3 regions of the Pantoea sp. LS15 genome follow, and region 2 is predicted to be linked to each of the others. Evidence: predicted binding sites of a transcription regulator. Region 2 holds the regulator's gene; each other region holds the start of a gene.
The links. Region 2 encodes sigma-54, which starts transcription at its own class of promoters, with help from an activator protein. Its sites were predicted from a motif close to GTTGGCACANNTTTCGCTNT; they were not measured.

Region 1 (5,640 bases), on a different contig from region 2:
TGTTGGCCCAAAATCGGGTGTGTGGCGAGGCTGTTGCTGTTCCTGATAGTGGCTAATCGCACGCTCAACCAGCGCGACCGCTTCGTCGATATCAAACGGTTTTGGCAGGTAATCGAACGCCCCTTGCTGGTAGGCGCTCACTGCGGCATCAAGATCGGAATGTGCCGTCATTATGATGACCGGAAGCATAGGGTGGCGTTGTTTGATCTGCTTTAAAAGCGCCAGCCCGTCCATTCCCGGCATGCGAATATCCGAAAGCAGAACGTCCGGCGTTTTGGTGGTGAGTGCGTCGAGTACTTCGCTGCCGCTCTCAAACGTCGTGCAGCTTAATCCTGCCCCTGTGAGCGCGCGTTCAAGCACCCAACGGATGGAGCTATCGTCATCGACTACCCAGACTATCCCTCGTTGCATAAACGTCACCTTTATTTTTTAATCGGCAGGAAAACCGAAAACTCGGTGTGTCCCGGCCAACTGTTAAATTCAATTTTTCCAGAGTGTTGATCGATCAAACTGCGTGCAATGGATAAGCCCAGGCCGGTTCCGCCTTCGCGACCACTTACCATCGGGTAGAACAGGGTGTCCTGTAGATGCGATGGAATACCTGGTCCGTTATCCTCAACGTCGATTCGGGCTGCCAGACGATAGCGTACGCCGTGTAACGTGAGCTGGAAGGCGGTGCGGGTACGTAAAATAATCTCGCCCCCTTCCGGCCCCAGAGCCTGCAGGGCATTGCGTACGATATTCAACAACACCTGCTCAATCTGATCCGGGTCATGCGCCAGTTCCGGCAGGCTTGGGTCGTAATCACGCACCAGCGTGACGTTTTCTGGTAACTCCATCGAAACCAGTTTCACCACCCGTTCAGCCACTTTATGAATGCTTTCTGATACGTGCATACCCGGTTGCTGGGGTCCGAGAAGACGGTCAACCAGATTGCGCAGGCGGTCTGCCTGTTCGATGATGACGTTGGTGTACTCCGCCAGCGCGGGGTCGGGCAGCGCCTTGGTCAGGAGTTGTGCTGCGCCGCGTAATCCCCCCAGCGGGTTTTTGATTTCATGCGCCAGACCTCGCACCAGGTCTCGGGCGGCAATTTGCTGGGCATGCTGAAGCTGCTCCTGGCTCAGTCGGCGCTGATTATCCATCGGAGCCATTTCCAGCAGGATCAATCCTTCAGGAAGACGTTGGGCCGTCAGTGACAGAATATGCGAGCGCCCGTCGATAACCAGCGTGACTTCGTTATCCGTAAATCCCTGACCGGCCTGCAAACTTTCCTGCATCAGGCCAATATTCAGCGAAAAATAACTCAGTAATTCCGGAAGCGGGGTGCCAAACAGTTTACGTGCGCTTTGGGCGAGCAGCTGCTGCGCCGCCGGGTTGGCATAATGTACGGCCAGCTCGTCGTCGACAAGCAAGATACTGTTAATCAAAGAATTGAGGATCTGCCCAGCATCGGGCAGCGTGCCAGTTGCCATTCAGCAGTCTCCTGGAGTTGTTTGCACTAATTTAGTGCAGTATAGCTTTTTCGTCGTAAAAAGCGCGCGAGATCAGGTTGTTGGTGGAGAAAAAAGCCCATCCGGAGATGGGCTAAAAGTTTCCACGGCAACTACCCCCGGCGTTTATCACGCCGGGTAAAACAACTTAATTAAACGCTGTAGTACAGCTCGAACTCAACCGGGTGTGGCGTCATACGCACACGGTCGTTCTCTTCCATACGCAGGGCGATGTAAGCATCGATAGCGTCGTCAGTGAATACGCCACCTGCAGTCAGGAACTCGCGGTCTGCGTCCAGTGCCTGCAGGGCTTCTTCCAGAGAGCCAGCAACCTGTGGGATCTCTTTCGCTTCTTCTGGCGGCAGGTCGTACAGGTTTTTATCCATTGCTTCGCCTGGGTGGATCTTGTTCTTGATACCATCCAGACCAGCCATCAGCAGTGCTGCGAAGCACAGGTATGGGTTAGCCGCTGGGTCCGGGAAGCGCACTTCGATACGACGCGCTTTAGGAGAAGCAACAACCGGGATACGGATAGAAGCAGAACGGTTACGCGCAGAGTAGGCCAGCATTACTGGCGCTTCGTAGCCCGGGACCAGACGCTTGTAGGAGTTAGTGGTTGGGTTAGCCAGGGCGTTGATCGCTTTAGCGTGTTTGATTACGCCGCCGATGTAATACAGCGCCTGCTCAGACAGACCAGCATATTTGTCACCAGAGAACAGGTTGGTACCGTTCTTGGACAGAGACATGTGGCAGTGCATACCGGAACCGTTGTCGCCAAACATAGGTTTTGGCATGAAGGTAGCGGTTTTACCGAAACGGTGCGCAACGTTGTGCACAACGTATTTGTAGATCTGAATTTCGTCTGCTTTTTTGGTCATGGTGTTGAAGCGGGTAGCCACTTCGTTCTGACCCGCAGTCGCCACTTCGTGGTGGTGAGCTTCAACTACCAGGCCCATCTCTTCCATCACCAGACACATGGTGGAACGAATGTCCTGTGCTGAGTCGACTGGAGGAACCGGGAAGTAACCGCCTTTAACGCCTGGACGGTGACCTTTGTTACCACCTTCGTATTTGGTGGAAGAGTTCCATGCGCCTTCGATATCGTCGATAGCAACGTGGGAACCAGAAATAGACGCACCGAAACGGATGTCGTCGAACAGGAAGAATTCTGGCTCTGGCCCGAACAGAACGGTGTCTGCGATGCCGGTAGAACGCAGGTATTCTTCAGCGCGTTTCGCGATAGAACGTGGGTCGCGGTCGTAGCCCTGCAGCGTGCCTGGCTCGAGGATGTCGCAACGGATGATCAGGGTTGGTTCTTCGAAGAACGGATCAATGACCGCAGTGGTCGCATCTGGCATCAGAACCATGTCGGATTCGTTAATGCCTTTCCAGCCACCAATGGAGGAGCCGTCAAACATTTTGCCTTCTTCGAAGAATTCGGCGTTTACCTGATGAGCAGGAATTGTGACGTGCTGTTCTTTACCTTTGGTATCGGTGAAGCGCAGATCAACAAACTTCACTTCATGTTCGTTCAGCATCGTCAAAACGTGTTCAGCGGACATACTTAACTCTCCAGATTGGTCATTGTCGTCGTGGTAACGAGGTCTTCAATTTCTGTTTGTACTGGCTGTTGCCATGTATTTTTTATAAAGCGAAATCTGTGCCAACTTTTAAAACACCCCAAAAAGGCGTTATCATGCGCACCATAGTGCAAAAGGGCTGCACCACAATGGATTTGTTGCACCAGTATAGTGCTTCAATGTGAACATTGGGCACCATATTGGTGCAATTTACGTTAAAGTGCCCTTTTACCGCTCCGTGAAAGCGATCACAAAGCATCTCTGCAATACTTGTTTGCGGGGGATGTTTGTGATCCTGTTTTGTAGTGCGATTAATCCGTGTACAATAACGCGCTATTTCTAAATGCCTGAGGCAAAGTTGTGATCGAAAATTTGCGTAACATCGCCATCATCGCGCACGTTGACCATGGTAAAACTACCCTGGTTGATAAGCTGCTGCAGCAATCCGGTACGTTTGATGCGCGTGCCGAAACCCAAGAACGCGTGATGGACTCCAACGATTTGGAGAAAGAGCGTGGGATTACCATCCTCGCGAAAAACACCGCGATTAAATGGAATGACTACCGTATCAACATCGTTGATACCCCAGGGCACGCCGACTTCGGTGGTGAAGTTGAACGTGTAATGTCCATGGTAGACTCCGTTCTGCTGGTCGTTGACGCAATGGATGGCCCAATGCCACAGACGCGCTTCGTGACCAAAAAAGCATTTGCCCATGGTCTGAAGCCAATCGTTGTTATCAACAAAGTTGACCGTCCTGGCGCGCGTCCTGACTGGGTTGTTGACCAGGTATTTGACCTGTTCGTTAACCTCGACGCGACTGACGAGCAGCTGGACTTCCCTATCGTTTACGCTTCTGCGCTGAACGGTATTGCGGGTCTGGATCACGAAGACATGGCTGAAGACATGACCCCGCTGTACCAGGCGATTGTTGACCGTGTTCCTGCGCCAAACGTTGATCTCGACGGCACACTGCAGATGCAGATCTCTCAGCTCGACTACAACAACTATGTTGGTGTAATCGGCATTGGTCGTATCAAACGCGGTAAAGTGAAGCCTAACCAGCAGGTCACTATCATTGATAGCGAAGGCAAAACCCGTAACGGTAAAGTCGGTAAAGTACTGACTCACCTGGGCCTTGAGCGTATTGAGAGTGACATCGCGGAAGCGGGCGACATCATCGCCATCACCGGTCTGGGTGAACTGAACATCTCCGACACCATCTGCGACCCGCAGAATGTCGAAGCGCTGCCAGCCCTGTCCGTTGATGAACCAACCGTATCCATGTTCTTCAACGTCAACACCTCTCCGTTCTGTGGTAAAGAAGGTAAATTTGTTACCTCTCGTCAGATCCTTGACCGCCTGAACAAAGAGCTGGTGCACAACGTTGCGCTGCGCGTTGAAGAAACCGAAGACGCTGATGCATTCCGCGTTTCTGGTCGTGGTGAGCTGCACCTGTCTGTTCTGATCGAAAACATGCGTCGTGAAGGTTTCGAAATGGCGGTTTCCCGTCCGAAAGTTATCTTCCGCGAAATCGACGGCCGTAAACAAGAGCCGTTCGAAAACGTTACTCTGGACGTTGAAGAGCAGCACCAGGGTTCTGTGATGCAGGCTCTGGGTGAGCGTAAAGGCGACCTGAAAAACATGAATCCAGATGGCAAAGGCCGCGTACGTCTTGACTACGTGATCCCAAGCCGTGGTCTGATCGGCTTCCGTTCAGAATTCATGACCATGACTTCCGGTACCGGTCTGCTGTACTCCACCTTCAGCCACTACGACGATGTTCGTCCGGGCGAAGTTGGCCAGCGTAACAACGGCGTGCTGATCTCCAACGGTCAGGGTAAAGCGGTTGCGTTTGCGCTGTTCGGTCTGCAGGATCGCGGTAAGCTGTTCCTGGGTCACGGTGCTGAAGTTTATGAAGGCCAGATCATCGGTATTCACAGTCGTTCTAACGACCTGACTGTAAACTGCCTGACCGGTAAGAAACTGACCAACATGCGTGCGTCCGGTACTGACGAAGCAACGGTTCTGGTTCCACCGATCAAGATGACCCTGGAGCAGGCTCTGGAATTCATCGATGACGACGAACTGGTAGAAGTGACTCCACAGTCAATTCGTATCCGTAAACGTCACCTGACCGAGAACGATCGTAAACGTGCTATGCGCGGTGCGAAAGAAGAGTAATTCACTCCTCTCTGGTCAACAAAACCCCGTCCTTGTGTCGGGGTTTTTCTTTTTCTACCCTGTGCGTACTTCATAGCCAAAGCCTGTCTTTCCCGCTACAGTTACTTTTCCACGGCGAGCAGGAGATAAACATGCTTTATATCTTTGACTTAGGAAATGTAATCGTCGATATCGATTTTAATCGAGTGCTGGGCGCATGGAGCGATTTTAGCCGTGTCCCACTGGCGACATTGAAGCAGAGTTTCGTGATGAGCGAGACCTTCCATCAACACGAACGCGGTGAGATCAGCGATGAAGAGTTCGCCGAACGTTTCTGCCATGAACTGGATCTGCCGTTAAGCTACGAGCAGTTTTCTCACGGCTGGCAGGCGGTATTTGTGGCGATA
Region 2 (5,640 bases):
GGTAAGCGTAGCGCCACCCGCCAAAGGAATGAACGTTAGTCTTCGTCAAAACCGGCGTTAAACAGTGCAATCACCGCCGCCAGCGCTTCCTCTTCCTGGGGGCCGGTGGCTTCAACTTCAATCTGGCGTCCTTTGGCTGAGTCCAGCATCAGCAATGCGATCACGCTGTTCGCCTCCGCTTCGGTGCCTTCATCATTACGCAGCAGAACTTCTGCATCGAACCCCTGCATCAGCTCAAACAGTTTCATCGCCGGGCGTGCATGCATGCCCAGCTTATTGGTGATCTCAACAGTTTGTTTTACGGTCATGTTTTACGTTTTTCCAGCGTGCGATGACGGGACTGAACGTTCTTTCCGCGTGAACGGAAATAATCGGCCAGCTGTTCGGCGATGTAGACCGAACGATGTTTACCGCCGGTACAGCCAATCGCTACAGTCAGGTAGCTACGATTGTTTGTCTCCAGCATAGGTAACCATAGCTCAAGGTAGCTTCGCGTCTGGTAGATAAAATTGTGAACTTCTGTGTGTCTGTCGAGGAAGGCCGCGACGGGTTTATCCAGACCTGTCATTGGACGCAGTTTCGGATCCCAGTGCGGGTTCGGCAGGAAACGTACATCGAAAACATAATCCGCATCAATGGGGATACCGTGTTTAAAGCCGAAGGACTCGAACACCATCGTCAGTTCACGCTCGCGTTTGCCCAACAAACGGGTACGCAGCATTTCCGCCAGCTCATGAACGGACATCTCAGAGGTGTCGACAATCAGGTCAGCACGAGAACGGAGCGGCTCCAGCAGATCGCTCTCTTCGTCGATTGCGCTCTCCAGAGAGAGGTTCTTACTGGAAAGCGGGTGCAAACGGCGGGTATCGCTGTAGCGGCGGATCAGGGTATTACGGTCTGCATCCAGGAACAGCAACTGAGGCGAGAAAGCCTCAGGCAGGTTACTCATTGCCTGTTCAAAGATTTCTGGCGATTCAGGCATATTACGAACGTCGATACTGACGGCGGCAGAGGTTTGTCTTTCCGCAAGCGTGCGAGCCAGATCGGGTAACAACACGACCGGCAGGTTATCTACGCAGTAAAAACCCATGTCCTCCAGCGCACGCAGAGCAACGGATTTCCCCGACCCTGAACGACCACTGACAATCATCAGCACCATGTTCCGTTTCTCCTCAGGACAACAGATGTGAAGGCCATCTCCTGGTTATACATCATCCTGATTGCCTTCTGCTTCAGTGATAATTTGATAGAGCTCTTCATCACTTTGGGCTGAGCGCAGCCGACGGCAAATGGTTTTATCGGCCAGGCGTTTTGCGACCAGAGAAAGCGTATGCAGGTGGGTTTTCGTCTGGTCGGCAGGCACCAGCAGCGCGAAGAGGAGATCGACGGGCTGGTTATCAATGGCATCGAAGGCGATAGGGGTTTCCAGCTGCACAAACACACCGACGGCACGCAAGGTGTCTTCTTCCAGTTTGCCATGCGGGATCGCGATGCCGTTGCCGATGCCGGTACTGCCCATCTTTTCACGGGTCAGGATAGCTTCGAACACCACCTGCGGCGGCAGGCCCAGCTGTTTTGCGGCCAGTTCACTGATGATCTCCAGCGCACGTTTTTTGCTCTGGCAGTGAACTGCACTGCGGGTACATTCCTGGTTAAGGACATTGCTCAATTGAAGAGCGGAATCGTTGTTCATCATAATTTCACCTAAGCGCTAACTGTACAAATGGCCCGTTGTGTTTCACAACAGGCCGTCCTGCACCCGTTAACTGCCCGGACAATTAGTGTTGTTTCAGTTTATCTTTATGTTTATTAAGCTGTCGCGCAAGCTTATCAATCAAGCCGTCGATAGCCGCATACATGTCTTGCCCTTCCGCACTGGCATGGAGTTCACCCCCGTTGACGTGCAGGGTTGCATCCGAGATATGAGTCACTTTCTCCACTTTCAACACAATATAGACCTGATTGATCCTTTCGAAATACTGCTCGAGTTTCGCAAATTTCGCATTCACGAAGTCGCGTAAAGCCTCAGTAATTTCGACGTTTTGTCCAGTGATGTTGAGCTGCATAGTGTCTTCCTTATCGGTTGTGTCAGACCAGCTGTTTACGCTGGTTGGACGGCGGAATGGATAAAGACTCTCGATACTTCGCAACAGTACGACGTGCCACCATAATACCCTGGTCGGACAGCATGGTGGTTAACTTACTGTCACTCAGTGGCTTCGCGGGGTTCTCCGCGGCGATCAACTTCTTCACCAGTGCGCGAATTGCCGTTGACGACGCTTCACCGCCGCCCTCGGTATTAACATGGCTGGAGAAGAAATACTTAAGCTCAAAAATACCGCGTGGACTGTGCAGATACTTCTGCGTGGTGACGCGGGAAATGGTTGATTCATGCATCTCGACGGCCTGGGCGATATCCGCCAGTACCATCGGTTTCATATACTCTTCACCCTGCTCAAAGAAAGCCTGCTGCTGTTCGACAATACAGCGGCTGACGCGGAGCAGCGTATCATTTCGGCTCTCCAGACTTTTGATCAACCATCGCGCTTCCTGCAGATTGCTACGAATATATTGGTTGTCAGAGTCGTTTCGTGCGCTGGTGCACATGGAGGCATACTGCTGGTTGATTTGCAGGCGAGGGATGCTGTCAGAGTTCAGTTCAACGACCCAGCGGCCATTGTGTTTTCTGACCAGTACATCCGGGATCACATACTCAGGTTCGCTGGTCTGGATCGACTGTCCGGGGCGTGGATCGAGCGACTGGATCAGATTAACCGCTTCTTTCAGCACCTCTTCTTTCAGGCGTGTGACGCGCATCAGGGTGCGGAAATCGTGGTTAGCCAACAGATCCAGATGATCGCTGATAATGACACGCGCCTCATCGAGCCATGGCGTCTCTTTGCTGAACTGAGAAAGCTGGATCAGCAGGCAGTCGCGCAGATCTTTTGCCGCCACACCGACCGGATCGAAACGCTGGATACGCTTCAGAACCGCTTCAATCTCTTCAAGTTCAATCTCTTCGTCGCCCATGCTTTCCAGAATATCGTCCAGCGTGACGGTCAAATAGCCCGTGTCGTCAACGGCATCGACAATTGACGTGGCAATCGCGCGGTCGGTATCGGAGAACGGAGTCAGTTCCACCTGCCACATCAGATAATCCTGTAGCGACTGGGTGGTTTCTCCCTGATAGACCGGTAGCTCATCGTCCTGGTAGTCTGCACGCGTACCGGAAGGGGTTCCGGCGGTGTAGATTTCATCCCAGCTGGCATCCAGCGGAAGCTCGTCCGGCATCTCTTTTTGTTCGAGTGCATCAGCGGTATCGAGCGCTTCTGTATCCTGCGATTGCTGGGTATCTACCTCGTCATGAAGATCGGTTTGTTCCAGCAGTGGATTGCTGTCCAGCGCTTGCTGGAGCTCCTGCTGGAGTTCTAACGTGGACAGTTGCAACAGGCGAATTGCCTGCTGTAGCTGCGGCGTCATCGCCAGTTGTTGGCTGAGCCTTAATTGCAAACCTTGCTTCATGTTCAGAGCATTTTTCTCCGGTTCGGCGTTACGTTACCTCTACCCTATCAGAGTCTGAAGTCTTCCCCAAGATAGACGCGCTTAACATGATCATCTTCGAGGATCTGCTGCGGCGTACCGTGGGCGATCAGATTGCCCTGGCTCACAATATAGGCGCGTTCACACACGGCCAGCGTTTCACGCACGTTGTGGTCGGTGATCAGCACGCCAAGCCCGCTGTCACGCAGGTGTTCAATGATACGTTTAATGTCGATAACGGAGATTGGGTCAACACCCGCAAAGGGTTCATCCAGAAGGATAAACTTCGGATTTGCGGCCAGCGCGCGTGCAATCTCAACGCGACGGCGTTCCCCCCCTGACAACGCCTGACCGAGGCTGTCGCGCAGGTGTTCAATGTGGAACTCTTCCATCAGTTCGTTGGCACGATCCTGACGCTGTTCGCTGGTCAGGTCGTCACGAATTTGCAGGACCGCCATCAGGTTATCGTAAACGCTAAGACGGCGGAAAATAGAGGCTTCCTGCGGCAGATAGCCGATTCCGCGGCGCGCGCGCGCGTGCAACGGCAGAAGACTGATATCTTCATCGTCAATAACAATGTTGCCGGCATCGCGCGGCACAATGCCAACGACCATGTAGAAAGTGGTGGTTTTACCCGCACCGTTAGGGCCAAGCAGGCCCACAATTTCGCCGGAGTTGACGGTCAGACTGACATCTTCTACGACACGGCGGCCCTTATAGGCCTTCGCGAGATTTTTTGCAGTTAATGTTGCCATAACGAATTAGTTACTCTTCTTCTGTGCCGGGGCCTGGCCTTTACCTTTGTCCTGCAGCTGCGACGGAACCAGTACGGTGGTTACGCGTTTGCCTTTCTCGCTGGAGGCCTGCATTTTTTGCTCTTTCACCAGATAGGTGATCTTGTCACCGGTGATATTACTATCGAGCTGCTCCAGATAGGCGTTACCGGTCAGGATGACCAGATCCTTCGCCAGTTCATAGTGCATGTGGCTGGCACGACCTTTCACCGGCTTGCCGTTGTCCTGCATCTGGTAGAAGGTTGCCGGGTTGCCGTAGCCATCAATGATCTCTTTGCCCTGTTCACCACCCGGACGGGTAACGACTACTTTGTCGGCATTAATTTTGATGGTGCCCTGGGTCATGACGACATTACCCGTAAAGGTGACGACGTTACCCTGCATATCAAGAGACTGCGTGTCTGACTCGATATGGATCGGCTGGTCGGTATCGCCCGTTACAGCAAGCGCGGGGAGACTGGTCGCCAGCATCGCACTGGCGATAATTACTTTAAGGCTGAGTTTGTTTGTTTTGAATTTCATAGGAGGTTCTAACCTTTTCAATCAGCTCGGCGTTTTTGCTGCGTAAGTTCCCGCGCATTCTTAAACCGCTGGAATTAAATGTTGTGCCATACAGTGTGACCAGATCCTGCGACGTCACATCCTGGGTCACCAGGTTGATCTGGGCATTATCCGTCGTAATTTTTCGCAGTTGCGAGTCAGGCGTCAGAGCGTTGACTTCAACGTGGCCATATAGATAAAGCATACGGTCATTTGTCAGTTTTGCCCGGTCTGACTTGATTGACCACGTCGGGACTTTGTCCTTATCAAACGTCGTCATGACAGGCTGGGTAAACCACGAAATACCGTCATCTGAAAAATATTCAACATGCTGGGCAATCAGGCGATAGTTCAACGCCCCTTCCGGGCTATAGACCACGGTATCGCTGTGATCGCTTTTATAGGTTGGATCGTTATTATTGATCACTTCCGTTTGCGTATCATCGCGATCGGCAAGGTTGACGCCAATCAATACCAGTGCGACAAGCGAAAGCAGAATGATAACCCAACGTCTGGTTTTACTCATATTGATTGCCCTTTGGCCTCATCAAGCTTGCCTTGCGCCAGCAGAAGCAGATCGCAGACTTCACGTACGGCACCACGACCGCCATTGATGTGGGTAACGTAGTCAGCGCGTGGGAGCAACAGCGGATGCGCATCGGCAACAGCGATACTCAGGCCGACCTCAGCCATTACTGGCCAGTCAATCAGGTCATCCCCGACATAAGCCACGTTTTCTGGTGCGATAGCCAGTTTACCCAGTAAA
Region 3 (5,640 bases), on a different contig from region 2:
GATGCAGGTTGCGACGATTGATCACTCCATGTGGTTCCACCGTCCTTTCAACATGAATGAGTGGTTGCTCTACAGTGTGGAGAGTACGTCGGCGTCAAGCGCACGCGGGTTTGTACGTGGGGAGTTTTATACCCAGGATGGCGTGTTAGTAGCCTCGACGGTACAGGAAGGGGTGATGCGTAATAGAGGCTGAGGGAACAACCATTAAAAACGGCAACCGAAGTTGCCGTTTTGCTGTTTATTATGCGTTATACGCATTCTCGCCGTGGCTGTTGACGTCCAGACCTTCGCGCTCCTGCTCTTCCGGTACGCGCAGACCGACTGTCATGTCTGCCAGTTTGTAGCCAATGAAGGCCACAACTGCAGACCACACAACGGTGATAGCAATACTTTCCAGCTGTACCAGCAACTGATGAGCCATGGTGACGCCTTCTGCGTAACCCACGCCACCGAGAGATTTCGCGGCGAAGATACCTGTCATGATACAACCGATGATGCCGCACACGCCGTGTACACCAAACACATCACAAGGGTCATCAACGCGCAGAACACGTTTCAGTGCAGTCACGCCCCACAGACCCGCCAGACCGGACACCAGGCCAACCAGCAGCGCACCGCCTACACCAACATAACCACACGCTGGCGTGATACCAACCAGACCGGCAATGGCTCCCGAACAGGCACCCAGCAGGGAAGGTTTACCGCGCACCGCCCACTCACCAAATACCCAGGAGAGGATTGCACCCGCCGTTGCCACTACAGTGTTCACGAAAGCCAGTGCGGCAATTTCGTTCGCAGCACTTGCCGAACCGGCGTTGAAGCCGAACCAGCCAAAGTAGAGGATCGCAGTACCCGTAAAGACCATCGGCAGGTTGTGCGGTTTGAACGCTTCTTTACCGAAGCCAACGCGTTTGCCAATCAGGTATGCGCCCACCAGACCTGCGACCGCAGCGTTGATGTGTACAACGGTACCACCCGCGAAGTCCAGCGCACCGTGCGTTGCCAGCAGACCACCACCCCAGACCATGTGTGCAATTGGCACATACGAGAGCGTCAGCCAGACCACCACGAAGATCAGCACCGCAGAGAAGCGAATACGCTCAGCCAGCGCGCCCACAATCAGCCCGACGGTAATACAGGCGAACGAGCCCTGGAAAGCGACATGGATGTATTGATAGAAGCTGCCCATCAGCGCGGTCAGCTCAATATTTTTCAGCATCACCCAGTCGAAGTTACCAAAGAAGGCGTTGCCCGTGCCGAAAGCCAGCGAGTAACCGTAAACCACCCACAGCACGCAGACCAGTGCGAACGTCACGGCAACCTGCGTCAGCATGGAGAGAACGTTTTTGCCACGGATCAGGCCACCGTAGAACAGCGCAATGCCCGGAATTGACATGAACAGCACCAGCGCGGTGCTGATCATCATAAAGGCGTTATCGGCTTTGTCTGCCACCGCAGGAGCAGCAGCCAGCGCCAGGCCCGGCAGCAGTGCCAGCGACCCCAGACCCGTTTTAAGTGTTGCTATCTTCATTTTCTCGATCCCTATCACTGTGTGCCAGGAGTTACTTACAGTGCCGCTTCGTCAGATTCGCCGGTACGGATGCGAATGACGCGCTGCAGTTCGGCAACGAAAATTTTGCCGTCGCCAATTTTGCCGGTGTAGGCCGCTTTGCTGATCACATCGATGACTTCATCAAGCTGGTCATCAGCAATCGCGACATCAATTTTTACTTTTGGCAGGAAGTTAACGCTGTATTCCGCCCCGCGATAAAGCTCGGCATGACCTTTCTGACGACCAAAGCCTTTCACTTCGGTGACAGTCAGTCCCTGAATACCCATTGAAGACAACGCTTCACGCACGTCTTCGAGTTTGAATGGTTTGATTACAACCGTAACCAGCTTCATAGATCCCCTCCAGTCAGAATTCGGTAATGGCCGCAGCTAACGCAGAAGATATTGCAAGGGATGTGCCAGAAATGAAAAACAGGGTGAATCGCGGTGCAAGGAGCGTTACACGGCCTTGATCAACAAACGGGTGAAAAAAAACGCACCATGCCAGTGCATGGTGCGTTTCAGTTTTGCACCAACAGGAATGACTGTTAGTGCGTCGCCTCATTTTGGTGCATCAGGCGCTCAGTGACTCTTCCTCACGCACGCTGGCAGCCAGCTCTTCGCCTGCCAGTTGCAACTGGTACATTTGCCAGTAGCGCCCTTTTGCTTCCAGCAACTCCCGGTGTGTACCGCGCTCAACGGCTTGTCCACGGTGCAGCACCAGAATGGTATCCGCGTCAACAATCGTGGAAAGGCGGTGGGCAATCACCACCAGCGTTGTATGGTCACGCACGGCGGCAAGCGCCTGCTGGATAGCTTGTTCGGTACCGGAATCAATACTGGCCGTCGCTTCATCCAGAATCAAAATTTGCGGCGTTTCAATCAGTACCCGCGCCAGCGCCAGAAGCTGTTTTTGCCCAACAGAGAGATTGTTCCCCTGCTCACCCAGCTTCGTATTGATCCCGTCGCTGAAACCACGTGCCAGCTCTGCCAGTTGCACTTTCTCCAGTACATCCCAGACCTGTTCATGGGTATAGTCCCGGCCCAGCGTCACGTTGGCGTAGAAGGTATCCGCCATCACGACCGGATCCTGCTGCACCATTGCAACGCCTTTACGTAACACATTATGGTTGAGAGATGCGAGCGGGCGTCCGTCGAGGCGAATCTCACCATGGCTTAGCGGATAGTACCCCATCAACAAGCTTGCGAGCGTACTCTTACCGCTGCCAGTATGCCCCACCAGCGCAACAAAGCCCCGGGACGGGACATCCAGTGTGATGTCCTGCAATACCAGCCGGTCTTCACGATAAGCAAACGAGACGTTATCAAAGCTAATGGCCCCGCTTTGCAGCGCACGGTCATCGTTGCCGTAGGTCTGACGCGGTCTGTCCATCAACTCGAACACGCGCTCCCCTGCCACGACGGCCTGCTGGAGCATCGACTGCTGTGTCGTAAGCTCAATCAACGGTTCGTTAAGGCGGCCAAGGTAGCTGATGAAAGCATACAGGACCCCAACCTCAATGGTTCCGTGAGTGGTCAGGCCAAACAGCATGAGCAGGCCACAGAGCACCAGCGCGGAGAAGAGGCTCAATAGCGGGCGTAACAGGAAACCGTCAAGCCGCAGCGTCTGCATACGCGCCATATAGTGCGAACGACTGGCTTCGCCCATCCGCTCGCCAAAACGTGCCTGCTGACGGAACTGCTGAATGACGCTCATACCGTTGATCACTTCATTGAAGCCATCATTGATATCGGCCAGATAGGCTCGCACCCGACGCACAATGGGTGTGCTGTAACGTTGATAGATAACCATCACAATCAACACCGCCGGGAAGATGGTGATCGCCACCAGTGCCATTCGCCAGTCGAGGCTGAACATCGCCACCAGCATCGCGCCAATCAGCGCCGCGCTGCGCAGCACAGTTGCCACCACGGTGACGTAAAGATCGCGGATCACCTCCGTATCGTTGGTCACGCGCGAAATCACCTGCCCGACGGGCTGGGTATCAAACTCGCTGAGCGGCTGGCGCAATGCAGCGTCCATGACATCGGTACGCAACTGCTGCACGACCCCCACGGCTGCACGGTTAAACAGCAACGACTGAGCATAATGAAGCCCCGCCGCTGTCAGCTGTAAGCCAACGTAAGCCACACCCAGGCCCGCCACCAGCCCCAGTGGTAGGTAACGTTTGGCAACCATGTTGTCGATGAAATAGCTAATAAGCAGTGGACCGCTCACTTCAGCAATCGCCGCAATCCAGAGCAACAGCACGGCAACAGACAGCGGTTTTCGCCACGGTGAACCGTAGGCCAGCAGACGTTTTAACGTCGGCCACATCGAGCCAAATTTACGCATTAGCGGCCTCCGTGTCCTGTTCTGGAGCATCATCCAGCGCCGCTTCAAGCTGTTGATAACGATACATGTCGCGATACCAGCCCGGTTGCTCGGCCAGTTTTTCATGCTGCCCGCGCTGGGCAATGTGCCCGTGCTGCAACACTAAAATTTCGCTGGCTTCCGCCAACGCCGACAAACGGTGGGCACTGATAATCACCGTACGTCCGTCGCCCCACTGGCGCAGGTTATGCAGGATCTGGTGCTCGGTACGACCATCCACCGCGGAAAGCGCATCATCCAGAATCAGGATTTCGGCATTAAGAAGCAGCGCGCGGGCAATTGAGATTCGCTGCTTTTGTCCTCCGGACAACATGACGCCACGTTCCCCGACTTCCGTTTCGTAGCCTTGCGGTAGACGCAAAATATCATCATGTACGCTGGCTAAACGCGCCACATGCTCAATCTCTTCCTGTGTCGCCGATGGACGTCCGAGGGCAATGTTGTTGGCCACTGTGTCGGAAAAGAGAAACGGCGTCTGGCTGACGACCGCCAGACGACCTCGCCAGTCGTCCAGCAACAGTTGCGTCAGGGGGATATCATGGAAGCGAATATCGCCCTGCGTGACGTCAAAGTGGCGCTGAAGCAGTGAGAGCACGGTACTTTTGCCAGAACCTGTAGGGCCACAAATGCCCAACATCTGACCTGGCTGAAGCGTAAAACTAACGTTCTCCAGTACCGGATGTTCCGTTTGCGGATAAACAAACTTACGGACGTCAACATTTATGACACCACGCCCTTCAGGTACGGCTTCGTTGCCGTCATTCACCACCGGTGCTTCGGCCAACATGGTGCGAATACGGCTGTAGGCGGCGCTACCGCGTTCAACGATGTTAAACATCCAGGCCAATGCCAGCATCGGCCAGATCATCAGCCCCAGGTACATCGCAAAGCTGGTCAATTGTCCCAGGGTTAACGAGCCCTGTACCACCATCCAGCTTCCCCCACCAATAGCCAGCAGATTTGCCATGCCGATCGCGACATAGATTGTCGGGTCAAAACGCGCATCAATTCGCGCGACGCGCATATTCTTCGCCCCCGTGTCTGCGGCATCGGCTGCAAACAGTGCTGATTGTCTGTCCTCCAGACCAAATGCTTTAATCATACGGATGCTGGTCATACTCTCTTGCGTACGGTCGTTCAGTGAAGAGAACGCCGCTTGCGCCAGCTTAAAGCGCTCATGCAGTTGCTCACCAAAACGGTTGATCGCCAGTGCCATCAGCGGCATCGGCAACAATGCCAGCAGGGTGAGCTGCCAGCTGATCTGAGTAGACATCACAATCAGGACCGCGCAGCCCATGACCAGAGAATCCACCAGCGTTAACACCCCTTCTCCGGCGGCGAACACCACACGATCGACGTCGTTTGTCGCGCGTGCGATGAGATCCCCGGTGCGGTGTCGCAGATAAAACTCTGGGTGCTGTCGGCTCAACTGACGGTAAAAATCTTCACGTAGCTCAACAGCCAGTTGGTAGGACGCACCGAATAACAGCACGCGCCAGACATAGCGCAACAGATAAACAATGACAGCCGTCAGCACCAGTGTGCCAACCCACATCAACACCCGTGCGGTGGTGTAATGTTGTTCAGTGACGCCATCCACGACATATCCCACCACTTTCGGCGGGATCAACTGCAAAATGGCAATGATAATAAGCAGGAATATTGCGCCGAGATAGCGTTGCCACTCCCGACGA

Region 1: glnA (glutamate--ammonia ligase) is a predicted target of sigma-54. The motif match lies at 3,139-3,158, and genes of this name have one in related genera.
Region 3: glnK (P-II family nitrogen regulator) is a predicted target of sigma-54. The motif match lies at 1,956-1,975, and genes of this name have one in related genera.

The regions. Positions count from the first base shown of each region.
Region 1 covers NZ_JAAVXA010000020.1:39,105-44,744, reverse strand. Annotated here, with positions in the region: gene glnG (nitrogen regulation protein NR(I)) at 1-411, opposite strand, end outside; gene glnL (nitrogen regulation protein NR(II)) at 423-1,472, opposite strand; gene glnA (glutamate--ammonia ligase) at 1,643-3,052, opposite strand; gene typA (ribosome-dependent GTPase TypA) at 3,431-5,254, shown strand; gene yihX (glucose-1-phosphatase) at 5,386-5,640, shown strand, end outside.
Region 2 covers NZ_JAAVXA010000007.1:161,663-167,302, reverse strand. Annotated here, with positions in the region: gene mtgA (monofunctional biosynthetic peptidoglycan transglycosylase) at 1-5, shown strand, start outside; gene npr (PTS phosphocarrier protein NPr) at 36-308, opposite strand; gene rapZ (RNase adapter RapZ) at 305-1,159, opposite strand; gene ptsN (PTS IIA-like nitrogen regulatory protein PtsN) at 1,205-1,696, opposite strand; gene hpf (ribosome hibernation promoting factor) at 1,779-2,066, opposite strand; gene rpoN (RNA polymerase factor sigma-54) at 2,089-3,522, opposite strand; gene lptB (LPS export ABC transporter ATP-binding protein) at 3,570-4,295, opposite strand; gene lptA (lipopolysaccharide ABC transporter substrate-binding protein LptA) at 4,302-4,856, opposite strand; gene lptC (LPS export ABC transporter periplasmic protein LptC) at 4,825-5,400, opposite strand; gene kdsC (3-deoxy-manno-octulosonate-8-phosphatase KdsC) at 5,397-5,640, opposite strand, start outside.
Region 3 covers NZ_JAAVXA010000003.1:173,717-179,356, reverse strand. Annotated here, with positions in the region: gene tesB (acyl-CoA thioesterase II) at 1-193, shown strand, start outside; gene amtB (ammonium transporter AmtB) at 242-1,531, opposite strand; gene glnK (P-II family nitrogen regulator) at 1,567-1,905, opposite strand; gene HED65_RS06720 (SmdB family multidrug efflux ABC transporter permease/ATP-binding protein) at 2,126-3,907, opposite strand; gene HED65_RS06715 (SmdA family multidrug ABC transporter permease/ATP-binding protein) at 3,900-5,640, opposite strand, start outside.